2 regions of the Paenibacillus sp. 23TSA30-6 genome follow, and region 1 is predicted to be linked to the other one. Evidence: predicted binding sites of a transcription regulator. Region 1 holds the regulator's gene; the other holds the start of a gene.

The links. The regulator CtsR, encoded in region 1, represses protease genes until heat stress. The targets are predictions, from matches to a motif close to ATGGTCAATAAAGGTCAAACA.
Region 2: the regulator CtsR is predicted to act here: its motif matches at 10,550-10,570, upstream of clpP (ATP-dependent Clp endopeptidase proteolytic subunit ClpP).

The regions. Positions count from the first base shown of each region.
Region 1 is NZ_SLTL01000031.1:819-15,724, reverse strand. Features, by position in the region: gene cysS (cysteine--tRNA ligase) at 1-309, opposite strand, end outside; gene cysE (serine O-acetyltransferase) at 334-1,014, opposite strand; gene gltX (glutamate--tRNA ligase) at 1,500-2,960, opposite strand; gene ispF (2-C-methyl-D-erythritol 2,4-cyclodiphosphate synthase) at 2,985-3,476, opposite strand; gene ispD (2-C-methyl-D-erythritol 4-phosphate cytidylyltransferase) at 3,473-4,171, opposite strand; gene E0698_RS21955 (PIN/TRAM domain-containing protein) at 4,242-5,327, opposite strand; gene pssA (CDP-diacylglycerol--serine O-phosphatidyltransferase) at 5,519-6,265, opposite strand; gene disA (DNA integrity scanning diadenylate cyclase DisA) at 6,320-7,396, opposite strand; gene radA (DNA repair protein RadA) at 7,409-8,782, opposite strand; gene clpC (ATP-dependent protease ATP-binding subunit ClpC) at 9,096-11,540, opposite strand; gene E0698_RS21930 (protein arginine kinase) at 11,585-12,649, opposite strand; gene E0698_RS21925 (UvrB/UvrC motif-containing protein) at 12,679-13,203, opposite strand; gene E0698_RS21920 (CtsR family transcriptional regulator) at 13,267-13,731, opposite strand; gene E0698_RS21915 (GNAT family N-acetyltransferase) at 14,301-14,906, opposite strand, start outside.
Region 2 is NZ_SLTL01000025.1:22,580-37,485, reverse strand. Features, by position in the region: gene rnr (ribonuclease R) at 1-2,257, opposite strand, end outside; gene secG (preprotein translocase subunit SecG) at 2,445-2,678, opposite strand; gene eno (phosphopyruvate hydratase) at 3,016-4,302, opposite strand; gene gpmI (2,3-bisphosphoglycerate-independent phosphoglycerate mutase) at 4,366-5,910, opposite strand; gene tpiA (triose-phosphate isomerase) at 5,912-6,664, opposite strand; gene E0698_RS20070 (phosphoglycerate kinase) at 6,724-7,905, opposite strand; gene gap (type I glyceraldehyde-3-phosphate dehydrogenase) at 8,029-9,039, opposite strand; gene E0698_RS20060 (sugar-binding transcriptional regulator) at 9,127-10,164, opposite strand; tRNA gene E0698_RS20055 (tRNA-Arg) at 10,400-10,474, shown strand; gene clpP (ATP-dependent Clp endopeptidase proteolytic subunit ClpP) at 10,682-11,278, shown strand; gene E0698_RS20045 (DUF3298 domain-containing protein) at 11,410-12,519, opposite strand; gene E0698_RS20040 (SIMPL domain-containing protein) at 12,751-13,509, opposite strand; gene E0698_RS20035 (HPr family phosphocarrier protein) at 13,781-14,050, opposite strand; gene whiA (DNA-binding protein WhiA) at 14,186-14,906, opposite strand, start outside.

The DNA.
Region 1 (14,906 bases):
TCCTGCCAGATCCTCATGGTAGGCAGCAATAAATCTCTCAGCAACTGCCGAAACATCCATATCAAGTTCCCGAGCTTTGCGGATTAATTTATCATCGACATCCGTAAAATTCACCACATAGTTTACATCATAGCCCAAGTACTCTAGGTAGCTGCGCACCACGTCAAATACAATTACAGGTCGTGCATTGCCAATATGAATGTAATCATACACGGTAGGTCCGCATACATACATTTTAACCTTTCCAGGCTCCAGTGGCACAAAAGGCTCCCGACTCCTCGTCATTGTATTATAAATTTGAAGCGGCATTGTTATGTTCCTCCCTCATGAAAATCATTTTTCTATTTTATTCTCTTGGGCCACCTGATGTTTCTGAGCGGATCGCCCATCCTTCAAATCAGATATTTCTGCACGCAATCGTTCTATTTCCAGTTGAAGCTCCCGCATAGAATCCACGACCGGATCGGGTAACTGGTGACTAAGTCGATCCGGACGTCTACCGTCCTGTCTGACAACCCGTCCCGGGATACCCACCACCGTACTGTTTGGCGGTACCTCTTTTAGCACAACCGAGTTGGAGCCAATGTTGGACTGCGCCCCAATCGTAAAAGAGCCTAATATCTTGGCCCCAGAGCCTATAACCACATTATTCCCAATCGTAGGGTGGCGCTTCCCTTTCTCTTTCCCCGTCCCTCCAAGAGTGACCCCCTGGTATAATACGACATCATCACCAATCTCGCAGGTTTCCCCAATGACAACTCCCATGCCATGGTCAATGAACAGCCGATCTCCAATACGAGCACCGGGATGGATTTCAATCCCTGTCATAAACCTCGATACTTGCGATATAAAACGAGCTAGAGTACACCAGTTTCGCAGATAAAACCAATGTGCGGTTCGATGTGCCCAAAGTGCATGAACGCCGGAATACGTAAAAATAACCTCCAGCTTGCTCCGGGCGGCCGGATCATTATCCAAAACAGTCTGAATGTCGGATTTGATATGTCTGAACATGTCGCCCCTCCTATTTCCCCCATTTCCTTGCCGCATCTCCACACCACTCCGCGTTTCGCCAATTTTTGCATTCGACAGCACGCTTCGACATTTTTCACCTTTAACAAGTTTGAGTCTGATAAAAATGAAAAAGCGCCTCCGCAGCCTAAGCTGCAGAGACGCATGAACGTGGTCCCACTCTGCTTCGGGCATACCTGCTGCATATAAGCAGAGAAGCCCGTCTTTGGCGTCCGGTAACGAGAACGATTCGGCACACCCTTGCCACATCAGCAGTCGACGCTAATTGGGTTCGGGCGCACGGCTCCCAGGCGCATTTCCTCCGCAGGTCATCTGGACGGCTTCCAGCCCCGGGGTTCCCCTCGGCCGTCCTCTCTGGCAAATGCCCTTATGCAGTGTACTTCTCCTGTTCTCAGCCTTTACACGTAAATATCAATCCGTATCAATGGAGTCATTATAGCGAAAAGACAACAAATTGACAAGAAATATCAGCCTTTAATTTGTGCCTTGAGACGGTCCAGGACCTTGTCACGTCCGAGCAGGAAGATCGTTTCGTTCAAATCGCGTCCATGAGTTTGACCTGTAAGGGCCACACGAATCGGCATGAACAACTGTTTCCCTTTAAAGCCAGTTTCCTTTTGAACTTCCTTGATCAGCTTGGCCATTTGTGGAGCGGTAAATTCCTCGCTCACTTCAACCTTGCCAGCAAAGGCTTTAAGTACTTCAGGAACCTGCTCTTCGGCCAATACTGCCGCCGCTTCAGCATCAAGCTCCAGATGCGAACGGAAAAACAGCTCAGACAAAGCCACAATGTCGGACGCAGAGGTCATTTGTTCCTGATATAAGCGAACAAGAGCCTTAGCCCAATTCTGTTGTTCCTCCGATAATTCATTCGGTAACAGCCCCGCTGCTTGCAAATGAGGAATCGCCATACCAGCAATCCGCTCAGGATCGGCTTTTTTAATATAATGATTGTTCAGGTAAGCCAGCTTGTTCGTATCAAAGACAGCCGGACTTTTGGACAAACGGTTAGGATCGAAAATCGAAATCAATTGTTCCCGGTCATAAATTTCTTCTTCGCCTTCCGGGGACCAGCCCAGCAGCGCAATAAAATTGAATATAGCTTCTGGCAAGTAGCCCAATTTGTCGTACTGCTCCATGAACTGAATAATGGACTCGTTGCGTTTGCTAAGCTTTTTGTGATCATCGCCCACGATCAGTGTCATATGACCAAAGATTGGAGGCTCCCATCCAAGCGCTTCAAAGATCATCAATTGTCGCGGTGTATTGGAGACATGGTCCTCGCCCCGCAACACATGTGATATTTTCATCAAATGATCGTCTACTGCTACAGCGAAGTTATATGTCGGAATACCGTCTTTTTTGACGATAACAAAATCGCCGCTTTCCTTCGAATTAAACGTAATTTGGCCTTTGACCATATCATTAAACGTATATTCGCGATCTTCTGGTACGCGGAAACGGATACTTGGTACACGACCCTCCGCTTCGAATGCCTGACACTGTTCCTCCGTCAGATCACGGTGCTTCCCGGAGTAGCGTGGTGTCTCCCCACGTTCCGTCTGTTCTTCACGTTCGCGTTCCAGTTCTTCTTCGGTGCAGTAACAGCGGTAAGCCAGGCCACGATCCAGCAGATCCTGCCAATAGGTTTTGTATATATCCAAACGTTCAGTCTGACGGTAAGGTCCATACTCGCCTCCGACATCCACGCTTTCATCCCAATCCATACCCAGCCATTTCAGATATTTAAGCTGGCTCTCTTCCCCGCCTTCAATGTTGCGTTTCACATCTGTATCTTCAATACGAATAATAAATTTGCCACCTTGGTTCCGAGCATACAAATAATTAAACAAAGCCGTTCTGGCATTTCCAATATGCAGATGCCCTGTTGGGCTTGGGGCATAACGTACACGAACTTCCGTGCTCATAAAATCTCCTCCAAATCTAAGTTCTCAAGATGATAGCATACCCTTTACAAGACAGACAACCGATTGAGCCGCGATTCCTTCACCCCGCCCGGCAAAGCCAAGCTGCTCCGTCGTAGTTGCCTTAACGTTTACCTGGGAAGGATCTTCTGCTTCCAACGCACGAGCGATAACTTCATTCATCTGCGGGATGTAAGATGCCATTTTGGGCTTTTGCGCAATAATCGTAGAATCAATATTCCCCAAGCGGTATCCCCGCTCTTTGGCCAAACTCCATACATGCTCCAGCAACTTGAGACTGTCGGCATCCTTGAATTCGGGATCGTTATCCGGAAAGTGCTTCCCGATGTCACCCAGACCGAGCGCGCCCAGAATAGCGTCGCTAACCGCATGCAGCAGCACGTCAGCATCGGAATGACCCAGCAATCCCTTTTCATAAGGAATATTCACGCCCCCGATAATGCACGGCCTTCCTTCCACCAGTTGGTGGACGTCAAACCCTTGTCCCACTCTGATCATCTGATATCCTCTCCCTCTGTCTTTACCCATAACGCCGCCATATCCAAATCCTCAGGCGTGGTAATTTTGATGTTTTTGTAGCTGCCCTGAACGACAGTCACCGGAATCCCTAATCGCTCCACCAGCATAGAATCGTCTGTCCCCAAAAATCCCGCCTGGTCCGCTTTCTCATAGGCCCGCAACAGATCGGAAAGACGAAAAGTCTGTGGCGTTTGAATACTCCACAGACTTCGGCGATCCGGCGTTGCTGTAATGATACCATCCCCGTTCACTTGCTTGACTGTATCCTTTACAGGCACCGCCGCTACAGAAGCACCGGTACGCATAGCTGTCTCCAGGCACGAACGTATAAGCTCAGGTTGAATGAGTGGACGCACACCATCATGCACCATCACCCAATCTGCTTGCAGGTGGCTCAGACCGCGATATACCGAATGCTGGCGTTCACTGCCACCAGCCACCACTTGTACATCCTTGCTGATCCGGTATTGACGAATCCATTCTTGGCAGCGCTCGACATCTTCTGCCCCCGTCACCATCACCATTTCATCCACTTCGGGCATGGCTGCGAATATTTCAAGTGTATGTATGAAGATGGGCTTGTCCCGCAAAAGCAAAAATTGCTTGCTTTCCGGCGTTCCCATACGGGAGCCGCGCCCGGCCGCCACAATGACGACTCCTACCCGATTGTTCATTGAAATGACTCCTGCCTTGATCGCATCTGGACGATCCGTATGATTACACATCTACTTCATCATACCGCGTTTATTGAGCTTTTTCCAATAATTTCGGTTTGGCAAAAATCATACGCCCCGCAGAGGTCTGAAGTACGCTTGTAACCAGCACCTCCATCAGCGAACCGATGTAGTCACGTCCGCCTTCCACAACGATCATCGTACCATCATCCAGATAGGCCACACCTTGCCCATGCTCCTTGCCGTCTTTGATAATCTGCACCATAATTTCCTCACCGGGCAGCACTACAGGCTTCACTGCATTTGCCAAGTCATTAATATTCAGCACCGATACACCTTGAAGCTCGCACACCTTATTCAGGTTAAAATCGTTCGTTACCACCTTACCCTGTAGCACCTTTGCCAGCTTGACCAGCTTGCTGTCGACCTCTGAAATCTCCTCAAAATCGCCTTCGTAAATCAATACATTTACATCCAACTCTTTTTGAATCTTGTTCAAAATATCCAGACCTCGCCGCCCGCGGTTACGCTTGAGCAAATCCGACGAATCTGCAATATGCTGAAGCTCCTCCAGCACAAATTCCGGAATAACAATCGTGCCTTCGATAAAACCCGTCTTGCAAATATCCGCAATACGTCCGTCTATAATCACGCTGGTGTCCAAAATTTTATGTTCCTCCAGCTTGCGTTCTTCCACACCCGTATGTCGACCAAAAAATCCCGAACTCCAAAATGAGGACAGCTCGTCCCGCTTTTCCAGTCCGACCATCACACCCACATATCCGCATACGATGGTAACAGCCGTTTGAATCAGTTGACCTGGTGCCCCCAGCCATGACAAGAGCGGGTAAACTGCTAAGGAAAGGATCAAGCCCACCGCCAATCCAATCGCACCTGCCATCATCTCGTTCATTGGAATCCGTACCAAACCTTCGATCCCCTGCTGTAAACGATTCGCCACAGCTGTTCCGGCGAGCGAACATCCAGCCATAAATAACACAGCTCCCGCAATCATCCAAACAGCCATTCCCGGTAAAGAACCATCACTCAACCACTGGGGCAGCCATGATACGATACCTCCTACCCGATGGTATAACGTATAGCCGAACCATGCTCCGCACAATCCTGTAAAAGTTAAAATAGCCTTTCTTAACATCGAGTCTCTATACCTCCTTTGTTTTCTTTTTGCACCCTGATATTTATTGGTTATACATCACTTTCCCTACCAGTATGATCCAATTCTCCCGCAACTAACCCTATGTATTTGATTTTTTATGCATAAAAAAAGCATCTATCTCCCTGAAATGATTCAAGGATATAAATGCTTTATTGTTTTCTCGCCTAATTCTAATGTTGTGAATGACGGTATTGGTCATCCTGTTCTTCCTGAGTGGAACGTCCCCGTCCGCGCCCGCGTCTACGTGACAGCTTACGGATATTCAGTTTCATGCCATACAATGCATACAGCACCAACGGTACGAAAATCAGCTTCGATAATTGATCCGGGAATTTAACTGCCAGTACAACGGCAGCAACCACAACCCATGGAGCGATCCAGATCGCTTTCTTCGGAAGGCCCACCTTTTTTAAATTCGGATATTTCATCGAGCTGACCATCAAATAAGAGACAAGCAGCATCGCAACCGACATGTATAACATAGAGACATCATTATGAAACAAAGATAAAGTCGCCAGCACTCCACCTGCTGCCGGAATCGGCAAGCCTGTAAAATAACCCGGGACACCGGGACGTACATTAAAACGAGCCAAACGTAACGCTCCACACATCGGAAAAATAGCCGTAACCGTCCAGGCCAAAGCCGAATTAGCATCATGAAAAGCAACCATGTACATAATAACTGCGGGAGCTACACCAAAAGATATCATATCTGATAAGGAGTCAAGTTCTTTACCGAATTCGCTCTGGGCATTTAGCGCCCGGGCCATTCGTCCATCCAGTCCGTCCAACAACATGGCGACAATAACCATAATAGCGGCAAGACTGTATTTTCCGTCTACGGCCAATAAAATGGCGATCATTCCGAGAAACAAGTTACCCAAGGTACACATGTTCGGAATTGATTTGGTAATCATCTCTTCACCTCAATGTATGAATTGTTCCATTATAATCCTTTCACTGTATTACATTTACATTTGCCTGTCAATGAAAACTTGTTCCTGCAATCGTTTGAGTCCCTCTTTAATGGTACGCGCACGGACTTCTCCAATGCCATCTACTTCATCCAGTTCTTCAATCGTCGCTGTCATAACATGCGGAAAACGTCCAAACCGCTCCACCAGATTGTGAATGATCACATTCGGTAGACGTGGTATCTTGTTCAGCACCCGATAACCGCGCGCCACGATATATTCTTCTGATGTCGCAGCCGAAGACGGGTATCCCAGCAAACGCACAATATGATTTGCATCCAGCAGCTCATCGTCCGTGGAACGCTTGAGGCCCAATATAATGCCACGAATTTTCTCATCGCTATCGTCTTTGGCATAATCCTTATACAGTAGCCAGGCCTCTTCCTCGATATTACTGACAAGCTCATCCATCTGCATGCTAATTAAACGGCCCTCATTCCCAAGCTCGTTAATAAATCGTTTGATTTCCATTTTGATGCGCAGCACCATTTCGATCCGTTGGATGACATTTACGACTTCGGGCATGGTAACCAATTCTTCAAATTCGGATGCCGTCAAATTCGTCGAGGCTTGCCCTAGCACGGATCTATACTTTTCTAGCGTCTGAATGGCCTGATTGGCTTTCGTTAAAATAACCCCGATTTCCTTGAGCGCGTATCTCAGCGTTCCCTGATACAATGTAATAATATTACGCCGCTGGGAAATGGACACGACTAACTTGCCAGTTTGCTTGGCAACCCGCTCCGCTGTCCGGTGACGAATACCCGTTTCAATCGATGAGATAGAAGAATCGGGAATCAATTGCGTATTTGCGTATAAAATTCGTTTCAAATCCTCACTCAGTATGATGGCACCGTCCATCTTAGCCAGTTCATACAAATAGTTCGGTGAAAAATCACAGTTAATCGAGAAGCCGCCGTCCACGACCTCCATTACCTCCGGGCTATAGCCAACGACCAGAAGAGCGCCCGTTTTGGCGCGCAGCACGTTTTCCAGTCCGTCGCGAAAGGGAGTTCCCGGTGCCACAAGCCGCAGCAAATCATTCATTTTATCCAGTTGGCTCGCTTCTTTCATTCTCATTGCCCCCTAATCTAATGCGGCTGCCAATGCATCTGCCACCGTTCCTACTCCTACAATTTGTATCCCTTTCGGATGCGTCCAGCCCTTCAGACTCTTCTCCGGCATAATCACCCGTTTAAAACCCAGCTTCTCTGCTTCCCGCACACGCTGCTCCGCTCGGGATACAGCGCGCACCTCACCCGTCAACCCCACCTCGCCAAAAATCACATCGTACGGCTTGGTAGGCGCATCCCGAAAGCTGGAAGCAATACTCACCGCTATAGCCAGGTCCACCGCTGGTTCATCCAATTTTACGCCCCCGGCCACATTTAGATACGCATCCTGATTTTGCAAAAACATACCCATCCGCTTTTCCAACACGGCTATAATCAATCCCATTCGGTGATGGTCAACCCCTGTACCCATTCGGCGCGGAGAAGGAAAATGTGTAGTCGCAATCAGCGCTTGCAGCTCAACTAATACAGGTCGGGTTCCTTCCATACTGGCGACGACTGTGGAACCAGCCACCCCTAGAGGTCGTTCGGACAAGAACAGCTCGGAAGGATTCGACACCTCACGCAAGCCGCTTTCAACCATTTCAAAAATACCAATTTCATTCGTAGAGCCAAAACGATTCTTAACCGCACGCAACAGCCGATACGTATGATGGCGCTCTCCTTCAAAATAAAGCACACAATCGACCATATGCTCCAACAGACGCGGGCCTGCAATGGCCCCTTCCTTGGTTACATGTCCTACCAGCACCGTTGCAATACCTAATCCCTTGGCAATCCGCATAAAACGTGAAGTACATTCCCGTACCTGTGCTACACTCCCCGGCGCACTCGTCACCTCAGGCAAATATACAGTCTGGATAGAGTCAATCACCAGAAACTCCGGTTTCAAGCTGTCTACCGCTTCTTCAATCGTCTCCAAATTCGTCTCACATAATACGTATAAATTGGGGGACAAGGCACCGAGACGGTCTGCACGCAGCTTCGTCTGACGAACGGATTCCTCACCTGACACATAAAGCACCTTTAAACCGGTTAAAGCCAGCTCATTCGATGTCTGTAGCATAAGCGTAGATTTTCCAATCCCCGGATCACCGCCCACCAGAACGAGTGAACCCGGCACCACGCCTCCCCCGAGCACGCGATTCAATTCGCCAATTCCCGTCAAAATTCGTGCTTCTTTACCACTCTCCACTTCGATAATAGGAAGCGGTTTATCTTTTGTGCTATGAGTAAGAAGGGAAGAACCCATTCCTTGAGTTTTAACAACGCTTTCCGTTTCCTCCACCATGGAATTCCATGCCTGGCATCCGGGACATTTTCCATACCATTTGGGCGATTCATAACCGCACTCCGTACAGGAAAATTTAGTTTTCACTTTAGCCATACTTTGTTCCTTGGCTCCTTATATGACAACGATCAATGTCGGATTTATCTTCACACAGCCCGGAAAGAGCTGTAACAATAAAAGTTTACCATTGAAGCTTGGCGGACGTAAAGCGATATCACAAACTTTTCCAAAGCACTTATCCGACCGTTCCACAGTGCTTTATGCACAAAAAGGGTGCCTTCGCCACAGCTTTTCAGCCTGCGAGACACCCTTTCTGACCACTTTTATTGTGCTAACCTATCGTACTTCTGTCCTTTTGGGCAAAAGCCGAGGATTATCGTTAACTCTTATTGCCTACTCAGTACAATGCTCAGGACTTCGCAGATACGTTATCCTTTTTCGTTACGGTCAACGCACCGTTCTCTTCATCAATGAAGAGAGAATCACCTTTAGTGATATTACCCGACAGCAACTCCTCGGACAGACGGTCCTCGATATGCTTCTGGATTGCACGACGCAATGGACGCGCACCATACGCCGGATCAAAGCCTGCCTTCGCAAGGAATGCCTTAGCCTTGTCTGTCAACTCAAAGTCCACCTCGTACTCATTCAGACGCTTACGCAGCTCTTCGGACATAAGCGACACGATTTCGGCAATGTGTTTTTCTTCGAGAGAATGGAAAACGATAATTTCATCAATCCGGTTCAAGAACTCGGGACGGAAGCTTTTCTTCAGTTCATCCATCACTTTGCCCTTCATGTTATCATAATCCGCTCCAGCGTCCACAACAGCTGTAAAGCCGAGCGTGGAGTTACGTTTGATCGCCTGTGCACCCACATTGGATGTTAGGATGATGAGTGTGTTGCGGAAATCGACAACACGGCCTTTGGAATCCGTCAGACGTCCATCTTCCAGCACTTGCAGGAGAATGTTGAATACTTCTGGATGTGCTTTTTCAATCTCATCCAGCAGAACGACGGAGTAAGGTTTACGACGTACCTTCTCAGTCAGTTGACCGCCTTCTTCATATCCAACATATCCTGGAGGCGCTCCTACCAGACGGGACGTGGAATGCTTCTCCATGTATTCGGACATATCGATTCGGATAACCGCATTTTCATCTCCGAACATGGATTCAGCCAAAGCGCGTGCCAGCTCGGTTTTACCAACCCCGGTTGGACCGAGGAAAATAAAGGAGCCGATTGGACGTTTCGGATCTTTCAGACCGGCACGTGCCCGGCGAATAGCCCGGCTAACTGCCTTAACTGCTTCATCCTGCCCAATGACCCGCTCATGCAACAACTCTTCCATGTTCAGCAAGCGATGCGTTTCTTCCTCTTTCAGCTTGCTGACCGGAACACCTGTCCAGATCGCAACGACCTGAGCAATATCCTCCGGTGTTACTTCGGAATCTGTACGTCCCTGTTGCTCTTTCCATTGGTTTTTCGTAACATCCAGCTCTTCACGAATTTTCTGCTCTGTATCACGCAGTGCAGCCGCCTTTTCGAACTCCTGGCTTTGTACAGCCGAATCCTTTTCCTTACGGATATCTTCCAGACGGTTTTCCAGCTGTTTCAGGTCTGGCGGTACCGTGTAGGAATTCAGCCTTACCTTGGAGCCTGCTTCATCAATAAGGTCAATTGCTTTATCCGGCAGGAAGCGGTCGGTGATATAACGATCCGACAATTTTACTGCCGCTTCAATGGCTTCATCCGTAATTTTCACACGGTGATGCGCTTCATAACGGTCACGCAGGCCATACAAGATTTGAATAGCTTCTTCTGGAGAAGGCTGATCTACCGTAATCGGCTGGAAGCGACGTTCCAAAGCAGCGTCCTTCTCAATATATTTGCGGTATTCGTCCAGCGTTGTCGCACCGATGCATTGCAGCTCGCCACGTGCCAGAGCAGGCTTTAAAATGTTGGAGGCATCAATTGCACCTTCCGCTCCACCTGCACCGATCAGCGTATGCAGCTCGTCAATGAACAGTACGATATTTCCGGCCTGACGAATCTCGTCCATAATCTTTTTCAAGCGATCCTCGAATTCACCACGATATTTGGTACCTGCTACCACAGAACCCATATCCAGTGTCATAACACGCTTGTCACGCAGCGTTTCGGGAATCTCATTGGCAATAATTTTTTGAGCCAGTCCTTCGGCAATTGCCGTTTTACCTACCCCTGGCTCACCGATCAGAACCGGATTGTTCTTCGTACGGCGGCTGAGCACCTGAATTACACGCTCAATTTCCTTACTACGCCCAATGACAGGGTCCAGATTGTTTTCCTTCGCAGATGCCGTCAAATCACGTGCCAAGCTGTCCAGCGTTGGTGTGCTGACATTAGCCGGAGCACCGTGATGGCTGGAAACAGCCTCGCTGCTGCCAAGCAATTGAAGCACTTGCTGACGTGCTTTGTTCAGGCTGATACCCAAGTTATTCAGTACACGGGCTGCTACACCTTCGCCTTCACGGATAAGACCGAGCAAAATATGCTCTGTACCTACATAGGTATGGCCCAGCTTACGAGCTTCATCCATAGACAGCTCGATAACCTTTTTGGCGCGTGGAGTATAGGCAATGTTCGTCGGTTGTTCTTGACCGCGTCCAATCAGCGTTTCCACTTCATCCTGAATTTTTTCCAGTCCTAGCCCTAAACCAATCAAGGCTTTCGCTGCAATTCCTTCACCTTCACGAATGAGGCCGAGCAAAATGTGCTCCGTGCCAATGTTGTTGTGTCCCAATCGAACAGCTTCTTCCTGAGCCAAGGCAAGCACTTTTTGTGCGCGTTCCGTAAATCTTCCAAACATCATATATCCTGCACCTCCACAGTGTGTATTTCAGATCATTCTATATATTAAAGGGTTGTGCCTAATTTTTGCCGGATCAGCTTCGCCCGGTACATATCGCGCTCACCGGTATTCATTTTATCACCAAAGCTTTTTTGCAGAAATCCGGGTTGCGTCATCACATTCAGCTCATTCATCGCTGCGGTGGATGGACGCTCCAAAATCCCCAAGTCCACGCCAAGACGTACATCGGACAACCGCTGTGCGGCCTCCTTGGAATCCAGTACCGCTGCATATGACAAAATACCGAATGAACGCATCACCCGATCTGTAATCCGCAGCATGGACTCATTCATCAGCCGTTCCCTGGCGGAACGTTCGTGCTCTATAATTTGCAGCACAACGCCATGCAGATTTTCGATAATTTCCGCTTCGGTTTGTCCCAGTGTAATCTGATTGGATACCTGAAACAGATTGCCGACCGCTTCGCTGCCTTCACCATAAATACCGCGAACGGTAAGACCTACCTGTGAAACAGCAGACAAAATGCGGTTAATCTGATGAGTCATGACCAGTGCGGGCAGATGCATCATCACTGAAGCTCTCATCCCTGTGCCAACATTCGTCGGACAACTGGTCAGAAAACCTCTACGATCATCAAATGCATAATCGACATGCGCCTCAAATGCATCATCAATAACCATAGCACGTTCCCAAGCTTCTCTAACCTGACATCCCGGATATAAGCACTGGATACGCAGATGATCCTCTTCGTTTATCATAACACTAACCGATTCATCATCGCTAATCAAAACAGCACCGTTACGAGATTCGTTCGCCAAATTAGGACTAATCAAATGCTTCTCAACTAGCACCTGCTTGTCGATCTCATCCAACTCGGATATTTTCAGGGTATGAAAGGTACCAAAGCGTCCTAAATCATCATACTGAAGGATATCCGTCAAGCGTTGAAGTGCTTCTTCCGACTGCTGGTTGGTAGCAAGCATGGGAAAAGGCAGATGCTGCAAGTTACGCGCAATTCTCACCCGGCTACTAATGACAATCTCTGAATCCGCAGCATCACCACGCATCCAATCACTTAGCGGCTTTTCCGTAAACCGGATATTAGGCATTACGCATCCCCTCCTACTCTTCACAAACTTTACTCTTCAGTCATTTCTTTTTCAAGCTCTCTGATTTGATCCCTAAGCTCAGCGGCTGATTCGAATTCTTCCTGTACAATATGTTGTTGCATCTCTTTTTTCAGATCGTCAATTTGCCGTTTAACCTTCAATCGACCTCCGGTGCGAACCGGAACCTTGCCCACATGGCTCGTATTGCCCTGCACACGCTTGAACAACGGGTCCAGACGGCTGTCAAAATATTGATAGCACGACGGGCACCCAAAGCGTCCCAGCTTACTGAACTGTGCATAGGTCATGCCACACTCCTTGCATTGCAGGTTCTGCGGACCGCTATGGCCTGGCGACTGGCTCTTTGTACTGGATTCGAAATCCAGCATACCCGACAATAGGCTATGAATTGAAAAGCCATTAGGTGTACCAGGGATCATCTCCCCTTTTTCCTTCGCACACGTCTCACAAATATGAAACTCTGTCTTTTCGCCATTCACAATTTTGGTGAAATGCAAAGTTGCCGGCCGTTTATTACATTCTTGGCACAGCATAAAAGCACCTCCTTCAGCGTCAGGATTTTTACAAATCCCTACATCCAAATCTTGAATCACACGCTATCTGGCCACCAGCAACGAAATCAGCATAGCCTTAAGCAGCCTTGCCCGTAGCTGGTCACGATAGGGAAGCTTCAGCAATAATGTGTCCCTTGATAAAGCGGCCTTCATTAAACCAGCTTCCCTTTTGCTTAAAAAACGGGCTTCCTCCAACTGATAAATCAGTCCTTCCGCTGCCGATTGACTAATTTCCTCTCCAATGCTTTGATGGAGATGGGTATGGATCGCATGCTGTGCGGGCAGTTGAATTCGCTGAATGCGAATGTATCCCCCACCACCGCGCTTACTTTCCACCACATAGCCTTTTTCCAGCGTAAAGCGGGTACTGATTACATAATTAATTTGCGACGGCACGCAGGAAAAGCGGTCAGCCAAATCATTACGCTGAATTTCCACTAAACCTTTGGGACTTTCCAGCAATATGCTCTTCAAATATTGTTCAATAATATCGGAAACATTGCGCATTTCATCATCCTCCACTAACGGAAACGCAAATATTCAGTACATTTCACGCTCCACAGAGTCCGCCGTATATTGAACTTAACCAAACGGTAAAGTCAGTAATCTAAGCCAGTAGTGGAGCTAATTCACCCTCCGTCCTCACTTAAAAACATCCCGTTTAGCTTCTAGTGTGACCTTTATTCGTAATAGATCATACACCTTTCCTCACGCCCATGAGATTACAGTGGATGTTTATCAACAAATCAGGTCTATCTTTTCATGCTGTGTTGGTGTCAATGTATTATATACGGCTAAAAACTCAGCGTATTCACACCATTCTAATGAAGCACTACAGGCTCCATTGACTTTGACTTTCTTTGACTATATTCACATTATAGCACAAAATATATTTTTGCCAAGGGGTCAATATCATTTTTCGCAATCTAATTATGTTTTATACAATATAAGAAAAACTCTTCCCTTTACGGAAAGAGTTCTGAAAAATATCGTTAAAATCATCCACACTTTATAAAAGGTATTTAAGCTATATTCCCTAAAAAATGAAGACTCAGGAGCATTTAAGATCGTTACAATTAGAAAAAATCCAGCAAAAATGTTTGTGTTACCGGTATTACACGTTCTAATGCAGATACAGACTCGCTGCGCCCTGTAATACGACTCCACTTATACAGATCATCAGGCCGCTGATAGCCAAGCATCAGGGTGGTCAGCGATTGGATACTCACACTCAAGTCAGCTTCTATTGCGTCCTCGGAAGAACTGTTTGAATCCACTCTGTCCAAATGTCCTTGCCCTTCCGCGGTGACCGTCAATGTCCATATTCCTTCATTCCATGGAGCATATCGATCTGTCAGATATAAGTTCAAATGTGTTTCCTCTCCCATGGCCTCAAAAGGATATTTCTCCACAAAAGCAGCAGCATCTACAATACGGCCCATAAAATAAGGCACTGTTTCCTGCTGAATTCGTGGATCATCCAGTAGAAATGGCAGCTTATCATCGGCCGGAATGTAAATAAATTTACCTTGGGTTATCATCGAATCATGATTGGCAAAATACGTCCACAACGCCCGCCGTGCCGTTTCATTAATATATACCAGTTCGTCGCAATTCAATTGCTTATCTTCAATTTTGTATAAAGCATATCCCTGAGGATCGCCTGCTTCAGAGTAGTACAC
Region 2 (14,906 bases), on a different contig from region 1:
TATCCTTGCCGCCCTTACGGTCGCGCCCCTCATGGGGCTTTCCTTTACCTCGGCCCTCACCGCCACGCGTAAAGCCAGCGCCCGGCTTTGAACCACCCGTGCGCTCACGGCGTTGCTGCTGCTTCATATCGACGAGTTCAAAATCAATCGTGTAATCTTCCATATTCACGCGCGCGACGCGAACCTTAACCTCATCTCCGATGCGAAACACCTTGGAGGTACGTTCACCGATCAACGCCATATGCTGCTCGTCAAAATGATAATAGTCGTCCGTAAGCGCACTCAGACGCGTCAGGCCTTCCACCGTATTGTCCAGCTCAATGAACATACCAAAGCTGGTTACGCTGCTGATAATCCCCTCGAATTCTTCGCCGACCTTGTCCAGCATGTATTCAGCCTTTTTCATTTGCTCCGTATCACGCTCTGCATCCACAGCCACACGTTCCCGCTCGGAAGATTGCTGCGCAATATCTGGCATCCGTGCAGTCAAATACTCCTGGCGCTCGGCCGTTAAAGCCCCGCCATTCTCCAATACCTCACGAATGACACGATGAATCACCAAGTCAGGATAACGACGAATCGGCGATGTAAAATGAGAATAATACTCCGCAGCCAGTCCAAAATGTCCTGTCGACTCCGCATCGTACTTTGCCTGCTTCATCGAACGTAGCATCATGGTGCTAAGCACCGTCTGCTCCTTCGTGCCCTGGATATCTTCCAGCAACGTTTGCAGCGCACGCGGGTGAATAGAATTCCCCCGACCTTTGATCTGGTGTCCAAAATTGGCGGCAAAAGCCATAAAGTTTTGTAGCTTTTCCGGGTCCGGGTCCTCATGAATCCGATACAGGAACGGCACCTTGAGCCAGTGAAAATGCTCGGCTACCGTCTCATTGGCTGCCAGCATGAATTCCTCGATAATCTGCTCGGCAATGGTACGCTCTCTTTTAACGATATCCACGGCCTTGCCTTCATCGTTCACAATCACTTTTGCTTCATCAAAATCAAAATCAACCGCGCCCCGGCGCATCCGGTTAGCTCGCAGCTTCAACGCCAGTTCCTTCATCGTGCGGAAGTCTTCCACCAGATCCTTGTACCGTTCCATCAGTTCAGCATCTTCCTCTTCGAGGATTTTGCGAACGTTGGTGTACGTCATTCGTTCCTTCGTTTTAATGACACTGGTGAAAACATCATGCTTTACGACCTTCATATGCTCATTGAATTCCATCTCACAGGACAAAGTCAGCCGATCCACCTGCGGATTCAAGGAACAAATGCCGTTCGAAAGCCGATGCGGAAGCATAGGGATAACACGGTCGACCAAATACACGCTACAACCGCGGTTATATGCCTCCTGATCCAGCTTGGAGTTCTCACGCACATAATACCCTACGTCGGCAATATGAACGCCCAGACGGTAGTTACCGTTTGGCAGACGCTCTACATTAACCGCATCATCCAGATCCTTGGCATCCTCGCCATCAATCGTAACAATCGTTTTATCGCGCAGATCGCGCCGCCCCTGACGTACAATTTCCTCTTCGGTAATCGCATCGGGAGCCTTCTCTGCTTCCTCTGTCACCTCATCGGGAAAAGCTTCCGGTAGCTGATGCTTGCGAATGACCGACAAAATATCGACGCCCGGATCATCCTTGTGACCCAGCACCTCCAACACTTCGCCTTCCGCCGCAGCTCGTCCTTCTGGATAGCTCACAATACGCACAACAACCTTTTGACCGTTTACGGCTCCGTTGGAGCTGGCTTTTGGAATAAAAATATCCCTGTTAATCCGCTTATCATCCGGCAAAACAAAACCGTATGCTTCGTGGCTCTGGAACACGCCTACCACCTGAAGCACTGCGCGCTTCACGATCCGCACGACTTCGCCTTCCAATCGGCCACCCGAAGGTCCCTTCGACGTCACTCTTACCAGTACTGTGTCTCCATTCATTGCACTCTTTAAGTCATTAGCATGAATGTACACATCCGGGTGCTCCCGGTCTTCCGGGATCAGAAAAGCAAATCCCTTAGCATGAGCCTGCAAACGCCCGCGCTGCAAATCCATTCGTTCCGGCACACCATAGCGGTTCGTGCGGGTCAGCACAATTTTCCCATCTTCTTCTAGCGCGTTTAAAAGCTTAAGGAATTCGCGAAAATCCGCCGCGTCGTTAATTTCAAAATGCTGCTCAAGCTCCTGGTAAGTCATAGGTTTGTATGCGGTCTCGCGCATAAAATCAAGTAATTGTTGCTCTGTTATCATAATATCGTCCACCTCGGGTGACCTTTAATTTTCAGTAATAATCCGCATGTTCCTTGTTCCTGATACAAGGCTCTTCATATACTCATACCCTAGTATACACGAATTTAATCGAAGGCATCCCTGCCTATCTAAAATCCAAAAAAGCCCCCGTTTCCCGTGAAACGAAGGCTTAAGGTTATTATTTAGCTTATTTTGCAAAAAATGCAACTAAAACGGAAACGATCATAAAGCACGCACCCAAAACAGCAGTCACGCGCTGCAAAATCAAATCCATACCGCGAGCTTTTGTCTTGCCGAACAGATGCTCAGCACCGCCAGAGATGGCACCGGACAAACCTGCACTTTTCCCCTTTTGCAGTAAAACAACCGCAATAACAGCAATCGAGAATACAACGAGCAGCACTTTCAAAAAGATTTCCATGAAAAATCCCACCTCCTGAGCTAATACATCTGTTTTGCAAAACAACACAGCCTTTTTTATGAAAACATGATCATATCATGTTATGAATAGCCGGAAATTAACGCAAAACACTATTTTCATTCTACCACAGCTTCCAGTAGATAACAACCAGCTCTACCGAGCCACTTCATTAAGCCTTGCAAAAGAGTATAACCGACATCACATAAGAAAAAACAAAAAAACAGACCTGCTCACGTTAGCGAACAGGTCTGTTTTGTAATTACGTAAATGGCTTTGAGCGCTCAGACTCCGTGTTCTTGAATCACAGCTGCCTGGCACCGTCAGCATCATTGCGCAATTATTTTTTCAGGTTGTAGAAAGATTTCAGGCCGTGGTATTGAGCCAGTTCACCCAGTTGATCCTCAATGCGGAGCAATTGGTTGTACTTCGCGATACGGTCAGTACGGGAAGGCGCACCTGTTTTAATTTGGCCTGCATTTGTTGCAACAGCGATATCAGCAATTGTGCTGTCTTCGGATTCACCGGAACGGTGAGAGATTACAGCTGTGTATCCTGCACGTTTAGCCAACTCGATAGCATCAAATGTTTCAGTCAGCGTACCGATTTGGTTTACTTTGATCAGGATGGAGTTACCGATGTTTTCTTCGATACCTTTACCCAGACGCTCTGTGTTAGTTACGAACAGGTCGTCACCAACCAATTGGATTTTGTTGCCCAATTTTTCAGTGAGCAATTTCCAACCTTCCCAGTCATCTTCGGAGCAACCATCTTCGATGGTGATGATTGGGTATTTGTCAACCCAAGAAGCAAGCAGGTCAACGAACTCAGCAGAAGTGAAGGATTTGCCTTCGCCTTCCAGTGTGTATTTTCCATCTTTGTAGAACTCAGTGGAAGCAACGTCCATACCGAGGAATACGTCAACGCCTGGTTTGTAACCGGCTTTTTCAATCGCTTCGATAATAGTGGACAAAGCTTCTTCATTGGATTTGAAGTTAGGAGCAAAACCGCCTTCATCACCAACAGCTGTGTTCAAACCTTTGGAATTCAGTACGGATTTCAGGTTGTGGAAGATTTCCGCGCCAACACGCAGAGCTTCTTTGAAAGTAGGCGCGCCTACAGGCAGAACCATGAATTCTTGAACGTCAACGTTGTTGTCGGCATGAGCGCCACCGTTAACGATGTTCATCATTGGTACTGGCAATTGTTTAGCGTTGAATCCACCCAGGTAAGTGTACAGTGGCAGACCCAGAGCTTCAGCAGCAGCGCGAGCTACAGCCATGGATACAGCCAGAATTGCGTTTGCACCCAATTTACCTTTGTTATGTGTACCATCAAGTTTGATCATCAATGTGTCGATTTCCACTTGGTTTACAGCATCCAAGCCGATCACTTCAGGAGCAATGATTTCGTTCACGTTTTTAACAGCTTGCAGAACGCCTTTACCCAGGTAGCGGGATTTGTCGTTATCGCGAAGCTCTACAGCTTCGTGAGCGCCTGTAGAGGCACCGGAAGGAACGATAGCACTACCGATAGCACCGGATTCCAGATATACTTCAACTTCAACAGTAGGGTTACCACGGGAGTCGAGGACTTCGCGAGCGTACACATCAGAAATAATAGTCATTTGTACTTAATCTCCTTTGTCGATCATGATTTATTGGTCAAGCCTATACTTATTAAATCAAGCTTACTTGCGGGATGCAATCATAGATTTTCCTGTCATTTCCGCAGGCTGCGGAAGCTGCATCAAATCCAGAAGCGTTGGAGCTACGTCAGCCAGTATTCCATGCTCACGCAAAACGATATTTTCGTCAGTCAAAATGAACGGAACCGGATTGGTCGTATGAGCTGTGAACGGACGTCCCTGCTCGTCAATTTCCATATCCGCGTTACCATGGTCGGCAATGATGATAACAACGCCGCCTTTGGCTTTAACCGCATCTACAACACGTCCAACACATTCATCCGTCGTCTCTACCGCCTTGATCGTTGGCTCCAGCATGCCGGAGTGTCCAACCATATCCGGATTGGCAAAGTTCAGGATAATCGCATCATGCTTGTCGGCTTCGATCTCCTTAACAGCAGCATCCGCAACCTCGTACGCGCTCATTTCAGGCTGCAAGTCATATGTAGCCACTTTAGGCGAGTTAATCAAAATACGAGTTTCGCCAGGCAGTTCTACATCACGACCGCCACTGAAAAAGAAGGTAACGTGCGGATATTTTTCGGTCTCGGCAATACGCAATTGCTTTTTATTGTTTTGCACCAATACTTCACCAAATGTGTTATCCAGGTTTTTCGGTTCGTAGGCTACAAAGCCTTCAACCGTTTCACTGAACAATGTCAGGCAAACAAAGTGCAAATCTTTTGGCAATTTCGGTCCACGATCAAAGCCACGGAAATCCTTATTCGTAAATACCTGAGACAATTGAATCGCACGGTCAGGACGGAAATTCAGGAAGATTACTGAGTCATTGCTTTCGACCAGCCCTACAGGGCTTCCGTCAGCCTTCACAATAACCGTCGGCTCCACAAATTCGTCGAACACCGATTTTTCATACGATTCTTTCAACGCTTCCATTGGATCTGTATATTGAGGACCTTCGCCGTACACGATTGCACGGTAAGATTTCTCTACACGCTCCCAACGTTTGTCGCGGTCCATGGCATAATAGCGTCCTTGTACAGTCGCGATTTTACCAATACCCACTTCCTGAATTTTGGCGATCAGCTGCTGCATGAAGTCCACGCCGCTGTCAGACATAACATCGCGTCCATCCATAAATGCATGAATGTATACTTCTGTTAAACCTTCTTTTTTCGCCAAATCCAGCATAGCAAACAGATGGCTAATATGGCTATGCACGCCACCATCGGACAAAAGTCCGTACAGATGAAGCTTCGTGTTGTTCTTCTTGGCATGCTGTACTGCTTTAAGCAAAGTTTCATTCTGGAAGAACTCGCCTTCGCGAATGGACTTCGAAATGCGGGTCAAACTCTGATATACAATCCGGCCAGCGCCGATGTTCAGGTGACCTACTTCGGAGTTACCCATTTGCCCTTCCGGCAGACCCACCGCTTCACCAGACGCTGTAAGCGTTGAATGAGGGTATTGTCTTAAGTATTGGTCGTAGTTCGGCTTGTTCGCCTGTGCAACCGCATTGCCTTCCACAGTTTCGCGCAGTCCGAATCCATCCATAATAATTAAGGCTACCGGTTTTGGTACTGTCATCTTACTTCGCCCCCTCAACAAGCGCGATGTAAGACGCTGGTTGAAGACTAGCGCCACCTACAAGTGCGCCGTCGATGTCGCTTTGGCCCAGATATTCAGCCACATTTTCAGGTTTCACGCTGCCACCATACTGAATCCGTACAGCATTGGCTGTATTTTCATCGTACAGTTCTTTCAACAAACTACGGATATAGGAAATGACTTCATTCGCATCCTGCGAAGTGGAGGATTTACCTGTTCCGATGGCCCAAATTGGCTCATAAGCAACAACCACTTGTGCAGCCTGATCTTTAGCCAAACCAGCAAAAGCTGCTACAGTTTGCACTTTTACAACCTCTTTGGTTTGACCCGCTTCACGGTCTTCCAGCTTTTCGCCTACACATACGATTGGAGTCAAGCCGTGGCGGAATGCCGCATGAACCTTTTTGTTCACCGTTTCGTCTGTTTCGTTAAAATATTCACGACGCTCGGAGTGTCCGATCACAACGTAGTCTACGCCCAGATCTTTCAGCATCCCGCCGCTGATTTCACCTGTAAATGCGCCGTCTTCTGCAAAGTGCAGGTTTTGTGCGCCGATTTTGATAGATGTACCTTTTACTGCTTCAACCAGAGCAGGAAGATTCGTAAATGGTGCGCAAATCACGCTTTCCACCCCTGCAACCTCTGCTTTGCCTTTGATCTCTTCGATGAAAGTTTTAGCTTCTGGTACGGTTTTAAACATCTTCCAGTTACCCGCGATAATCGGTGTTCTCAATGGTTTCAACTCCTAACTATTAGGTGCCCTAAAGCATTTATTATACGCAGTACGTTTGATTACTTATCGTTGAGTGCAACAACACCCGGAAGTGCTTTGCCTTCCATAAATTCAAGGGATGCGCCGCCGCCAGTAGAGATATGATCCATTTTGTCAGCCAGATGGAACTTCTCAGCCGCTGCCGCAGAATCACCGCCACCAATGATGGTGTATGCTTCTGTTGTTGCGCAAGCTTCCGCTACTTCACGCGTACCGCCAGCGAAAGGCTCCATTTCAAATACACCCATTGGTCCATTCCAAACAACCAATTTGGAGTTTTTGATAACATCTGCATAGATTTTACGTGTTTTCGGTCCGATATCCACGCCTTCCCAATCTGCAGGAATACCGTCGATGTCCACAATGTTCGTGTTCGCTGTAGCGCTGAAATCGTCAGAAATAACGATATCTACCGGAAGGTAGAAGTTTTTGCCGAGTTTCTTCGCTTTTTCGATAAATCCAAGAGCTACGTCCAGTTTAGATTCATCCAGTAGGGATTGACCCACTTCATGACCTTGAGCTTTAAAAAATGTATAAGCCAAACCGCCGCCAATGATTACGTTATCTGCAATGTTCAGCAGGTTGTCAATCACGTCGATTTTGTCTTTTACTTTGGAACCGCCGATAATGGCTGTAAAAGGACGATCTGGGTTTGAAAGAGCTTTACCGATTACAGATAATTCTTTCTCCATCAGCAAGCCGGAAACAGCCGGAAGAAGATGCGCGATACCTTCTGTGGAAGCATGAGCACGGTGCGCTGCACCAAATGCGTCATTCACGAAAATGTCAGCCAGCTCAGCAAATTGCTTCGCCAATTCAGGATCATTTTTCTCTTCTCCTGGATAGAAACGTACATTTTCAAGCAACAGCACGTCGCCGTTTTGCAGTTCAGCCACTTTCGCTTTAACAGCCTCACCAACTGCTTCGTCCACTTTAACAACAGGCTTTTTGAGCAGTTCAGACAAACGCACGCCAGCAGGAGTCAGACGCATGGATTCAACAACCTGACCTTTTGGACGTCCAAAGTGACTCGCCAAAATAACTTTTGCACCTTTTTCAATCAGGTAGTTAATCGTTGGCAAGGTTTCACGAATACGCTTGTCATCCGTAATTTTACCGTCCTCAACCGGAACGTTAAAATCTACACGAACAAACACCCGTTTTCCATTCAGTTCTATATCACGTACGCTCTTTTTGTTCATCTCCATATTCCTCCGCACCCTTTTAATTTTACGAAACAGGAATTTAAGGCACATTTTGATATATAAAGAGCGGAAACAATAACTGCTGTTTCCGCTCTATGATGTTGCGCGATAAGACTGTTCTTACTTAGCCAATTTAGCGAAGTATTCCAACGTACGGATCAATTGTGCTGTGTAGGACATTTCGTTGTCGTACCAAGCTACAGTTTTCACCAGTTGTTTGTCGCCAACAGTCAGGACTTTAGTTTGAGTTGCGTCAAACAAAGAACCGAAAGTGATACCTTTGATGTCGGAAGAAACGATTTGATCTTCAGTGTAGCCGTAAGTTTCAGCATCGGAAGCTTCTTTCATCGCAGCGTTGATTTCTTCAACAGTTACGTTTTTCTCCAGAACAGTTACCAGTTCAGTCAGGGAACCAGTTGCTACTGGTACACGTTGAGCCGCGCCATCCAGTTTACCCTTCAGTTCAGGAATTACCAGACCGATGGCTTTAGCAGCACCAGTTGTGTTAGGAATGATGTTTTCAGCTGCTGCGCGAGCACGACGGAAGTCACCTTTAGCATGTGGAGCATCCAAAGTGTTTTGGTCGCCAGTGTAAGCATGAATTGTAGTCATCAGGCCTTCAACGATACCAAATTTGTCTTGCAGTGTTTTAGCCATAGGAGCCAGGCAGTTCGTTGTGCAAGAAGCACCGGAGATTACAGTTTCAGTACCGTCCAGAATTTCATGGTTTACGTTGTAAACGACAGTTTTCATGTCGCCAGTAGCTGGAGCGGAGATAACAACTTTTTTAGCGCCGCCTTTCAAATGTTTCTCAGCAGCTTCTTTAGTTGTGAAGAAACCTGTGCATTCCAGAACGATATCTACGCCCAGGTCTCCCCAAGGCAGTTCTTCAGGGTTGCGGTTAGCCAAAACTTTAACTTCTTTACCGTTAACTTTGAAGAAGCCATCGTGTACTTCTACTTCTCCTTGGAAAGTACCTTGTGTTGTATCATATTTCAACAGATGTGCCAGCATTTTGGAATCTGTCAAGTCATTAATTGCTACTACTTCAATACCTTCCACGTTTTGAATCCGGCGGAAAGCAAGGCGTCCAATACGTCCGAAACCGTTAATACCAACTTTAACTGTCATGAGTGAGTTCCTCCCAAAGTTCGTTTAGTTTATATATTCAAGACAGACCCGAAAGCCCGTCAAGACAACACAATTAATAAATCCGTATTAACCATTCAAATAATGGCTTACAATTTCAGCAGCAGCGCCTTCGTCGGTGACAAGAATATCTTCCTGCCCGAAACGCAGCACTGCATGAATAGCGGCCGCCTTGCTCTTACCTCCAGCTACGCCTAGAACCGTCTCGGTACGCCTGATATCCTCCAAACGGAGTCCAAGCGTCAGCATTTTGTGAACAACGACGCCGTCTTCGTTAAAATAATAGCCAAACGATTCGGCAACCGCGCCCTCACTGCTGATCTGGGCAAAGGTTTCGGGGTCAAGCTTGCGTCTGCGTGCCATCGCTATAGCGTTGCCTATCCCGTGAATGATGATCCGACTCTCTCGAATCAGGCTCAAAATATCCTGAATATTCGTATCTTCAAGCAGGGAGTTGTAAGCATGATTGCTGAGCAAATCCGGTACATGGAGCAGACGGTATTGTGAGCCGACCTTACGAGCCATTGTGGAAGCAATTGTGTTCGCCTGCATTTCCATGCTTTCTCCCAAACCCCCACGTGCCGGTACGAACCATCCGCCCTTAAGTGGGCCATTAGCAGGTAGTGTCAGTTGGTCCGCCACGTCGGCAATCGTCGTGCCACCTGTTACGGCGACCACATCCTCGTCGTCCATAACGCCCAGCAGCGCTTTTGCCCCAGCACGGCCCAGCTCCTGCTTCGTTAAAGGAGAAGCATCCGAATCCCCTGGAACGACAACCACCTTCCTCAAACCATAGGCTTGGCGAATCTGATCCTCCAATTGGGACAGGCCGAACAAGTTGTTCGCAATCGGCTCCAGCTGTTCCAGCAGATCCAGTCCTGCTTTGCTCACCTTCATGCCCACACTCTCAATCTCAATCAGCCCTTGGGCTTTAAGAAGATCGGTTTCGGCGCGCAACACGCGCTCGGTCATGTTTAGTGAAGCCGCCAGCGTTCTGCGTCCAATAACATCGGACAGCATAATCTGATGCAGGATTGTGTACCTTTTTTTCAAAACATCCATGAGGTCGGGCAGAAGCTGCTTCTGTATTTCTAATATCTTTCGCATGCTTTCCACTCCCGCACACTTCTAAGTTCTGTCTCTAATGCTATATCACTAACTGGTCTTAAAACGTCCCGGGTTAACTTTTTAAGTCCCACGTATATCTTAACCAATATTTGCTCTACATGCAAGTCTATCTGAACCTATATTTCTCAACTTTTTATGTGAATATGCGCACGTAATAAAAGCTTGCAATTCAATGCCGTATATCATATAATCATCTTTGTTTCCAATTAGCTGTGCGCCCGTGGTCCAACGGATATGACGTAGGCCTCCGGAGCCTGAGATCGAGGTTCGATTCCTCGCGGGCGCGCCATTTTTATGAATGTTTAAAGCTTCTATATACTATTTTAACCAACTAGAGCGCAGAGGGCTCTTTTTTTTGACCATTAGTTTGACTTTCTTTGACTTTTTGTTTGAAATTGTTTATCATGTGGTTAATACGGTAACAGTTTATAAATAGGGACGTGTAATCGGCATGTCCACCAAATCCATTAACGATATTAAAGGGAGGTTTTTTGACGTGAGCTATGTTCCTATGGTAGTAGAACAAAGTAACCGCGGCGAACGCGCCTATGACATTTATTCCAGACTGTTGAAGGATCGCATTATTTTGTTGGGCTCGGACGTCAATGACGTTGTAGCCAACTCTATTATTGCGCAAATGCTGTTTTTGGCTGCCGAAGATCCTGAAAAAGACATTCACTTGTATGTTAACAGCCCTGGCGGTTCGATCACAGCCGGTATGGCCATTTTCGATACGATGCAATATATTAAACCTGACGTATCTACGATTTGTGTAGGTATGGCGGCTTCCATGGGTGCGTTCTTGCTGAACGCAGGTGCCAAGGGCAAACGTTTTGCTTTGCCAAACAGCGAGATTATGATTCACCAACCGCTGGGTGGCGCGCAAGGTCAAGCAACGGATATTGAAATCCGCGCCCGCCGCATTCTGAAAATGCGCGACAAATTGAACCGCATTCTCGCAGATCGCACAGGCCAACCACTGGAGCGCATTGAAAAAGACACCGACCGTGACTATTTCATGTCCGCAGATGATGCCAAGGAATACGGTATTATTGATAAAGTGCTAACTAGCTCCTCTCCAGAAGGTGTATAAGAGAACGAATTATTGTCTCTGAATAGCTGGTAAACCAAAAAAGCTGCCTACCGGATAATTGTTTCCGGTAGGCAGCTTTTTTTGGGTTTACTGTTCTTTTGGGTATAAATAATCCAAATGATTCATCTGTACTACTCATTCTGTCCAGCAAAAGGCTTGCTGCCTTGAGGCAACAATTGACCAAACGAATAAGTGAACTCAGGAATACCATACGCATAAGGCCCATACTCATACAAGTCAAACACAATCGTCACACCGCTATTCGTTACATAAAAATTTGGATTAGCCGCAATATCCTTGAAGCCACCAAAGCCGCCTTCATTCACCATTGGACCATTAATTTTTTTCTTCAGGTCGCTATTAAGAAACTGTTTGTAATTAGGATTGGCCTTCAGCACGTCAGACAATTGCAGCAATTTCCCATCAGCGAGTGAGAACGTATATCCTTTACGGGCCGTCATACCATGAGCACCAGCCGTATCGGAGTAATCCTCCATAATGATGCTCAAAATCCCTTGTTGGTTATGGGCAATAGCAAAATCATTACTGAAAGTATACGGTCTTTCTACTGTAGGTTCACCCTCTGCTACTTGCTTTTTGCCTGCTGCCAGTACTCCCTCCGCTTGCTTTTTGAGCATACTATTAATGGCCTGCTGAGCTTCAGGGTTTAGCTGGCCACCGCTGATTTGCGGGTACTTAACCTTGTAGGAAACCTTTGCATCACTCGAAGCCGGAAGAGATTGGGACGTAATCGTGATCGGATTTAGCTTGCTTTTACTCAATGTTACTGTTTTCTGAGCTGCATTCCACTGAGCATCGATACCCAGATAGTCTTTCAGCAGACTCATAGGAATGTACAGCTTCCCGGCGATCTGTTTGGCGATCATACTACGCGTGCTGATTCCGTTAACATTGACATAGGTATACGAGGAAGAGGACATGACGAAAAGCTTGTTGTACCCACTACCTACGGTATAAGTCGCTGTTTTGGCATCATAACTCACCGGAATCCCCAGGCTGTCCCGCAATGCTGCTACGGGAATCAATGTGCTTCCGTTCACCTGAATCCCTTTGGTGGCCAACGCTTTACCATTCCATTGGATAGAAACACCTGGTTGCTGTGCTGTAGTCTGTTGTTTGGATGAAGCTGCCTCGATATAGGAAACGGGAACAACTGCGACTCCTACTAAAATTCCCGCTGCCAGCAGTGCGGAGCCCCATTTTTTTGTATGCTTGTTCATATGTAGTATTCCTCCTGTTGTAGATGTGTACTGTGTATTGATTACTTTACTTATTATATCTATACCCCAATGTTCGTTGTTTACAATCTGTACACTCTCCGATTTCAATCTGTACATCTAGGGGGCCCAGCTATTACAGACTCATTACAAAATAGTTTCGACATATAAAAAAGCCAGCAAGTCATCCTGCAAATAAAGCAGGACGCTCGTGGCTTCGTTATAATCTGTACGTTAGTTCAATTCGTATTGTGCCGATACTTGGACCTTCACAGTCACTTGACCGGATTGTATTTCTGTTCCGCCGCTTGTATCCAAGAGCGCTTTACTCATAGCAGCCTCACGTTGTGTGAAGATTTGGGCATCTCCCCCATCTACCGTTACGTTCAGGAGAGTTCCAAGCCCTCGTTTGGTTGCCTTCGCTACAGCATTCGCTTTGGATTGAGCATTTCCCAACGCCTTTGCAATAGCTTCTTCTTCATAAGCTGAAGAGTTCTCTACTGAAAAACGCACGTTATCCACGTTGTTCGCTCCGGACTGTGTGGCCCCATCCAGCAATTGACCGATTTTATCCAAATCACGGTATTTAACGGAAAGTGTATGGTTGGCAATATAGCCTTTAAGCTTCTGTCCAGCTTTTTCGTCGTAGGTATAGTTAGGCTGCACGTAGAACTGGCTCGTCTGAATATCGTCCGCACTGATGCTCCACTTTTCTTTCAGCAGTTGTGTGACCTTACTTATTTTAGCGGCGTTGGCTTTTTGGGCAGCGGCTGCTGTATTTCCTTCAGATTGTACGCCGATGGATAGATAGGCAATATCGGGTTTAACCAATACTTCCCCGCTGCCACTCACATTAATTACACTGCTTACCGTCGTAGATGCTGACGCGGCATAGGCGCGATCTGCTCCTGTCCATAATCCTCCCGCTACTACTCCTGCCAATAATGCTCCTGCCAGAACTGCTGTATTTGCAGCTTTTGTCCAATGTTTCATCATATTCGCCCTCTTTTCTTGATGATGTGTGTACCTTCCAGACGGAAACAAAGGGAAAAGGTTGCAGTTAGGCACCATATTTCCGAACAGAGTACCACCACAGGATGTAAATTACTTGTAGCTTGGGCCAAACACAGCGGCGGTATTCAAAGAGACCCCCATTGGAGCAGCTCAGCGGGGGATTGACCACTCTGTTTTTCCGGATACAAAAAAAGCCCCCAAAGGGGCTTTTCACTAAGAGCATTTACCATATCACAAAGCAGATGTTTGTTTATTGATTTTCCAGCTCTACCTTACTAACCAGACTTACTAAAGCGTTTACAGCCTGCTCGGCGTCCGCACCTTCAGCACTAATGTTAATTTCAGTACCTGTACTGATGGCAAGGCTCATAATACCCATAATACTCTTGGCATTAACCTTTTTGTCTTCTTTTTCCACAAAAATCTCAGATGAATATTTATTCGCTTCCTGTACGAACAACGCAGCAGGTCTGGCGTGCAGTCCTGTTTTCAAGCGTACGACTACCGGATGTTTTGACATGTCAGCTTACCCCCTCATCAAATAAATCTGGACACTACTTACTCCATTTTATTTATCACATTATAACATTAACCCGGGACAGACACTAGAAAAAAAACTAAAAAAACCGGGGCAGAAGCCCCACAGACACTCCTTTTATGGAATCAGGCCATTTTCTCCCCTGATTTTGTCAGCCATCTCGTCAATTTTGCGAAGACGATGATTTACACCCGATTTACTCACGACCCCTTTGAGCATTTCCCCGACTTCTTTCAAATTCAAATCAGGATGAGCGAGACGTATTTCCGCCACCTCCCGCAGCTTATCTGGCAGCGTATCCAGCCCGACTTCCCTCCCCAGCAACTTGATATTCTCAATTTGCCGGACAGCAGCTCCAATCGTCTTGTTCAGATTAGCCGTTTCGCAATTAACAATCCGGTTCACGGAATTTCGCATATCGCGCATGATGCGGACATCCTCGAATTTGAACAAAGCCTGATGCGCGCCAATGATGCTGAGTAGCTCAATGATCTTTTCGCCTTCCTTGATGTAGAGAATAAAGCCTTTTTTTCGCTCAATGCAGCGGGCATTCAGATGAAACTCATTCGCCAGATCGACCAGCGCCTGGCAATGCTCCTCATACATCGAGGAAATCTCCAGATGGTAAGACGATCCCTCCGGATTGTTCACAGAGCCACCTGCCATAAAAGCGCCACGCAAATAAGCCCGCTTACAACAGTTTTTCCGAATGATATCCCGATTAATCCCGTCCGTGAACACGAACCCTTCTGATACGATGTAAAGATCCTTCAACAGCTCTTGTACACCGCTTGGAATGCGGACAATGTACACGTTATTTTTTTTCAGGCGCATTTTT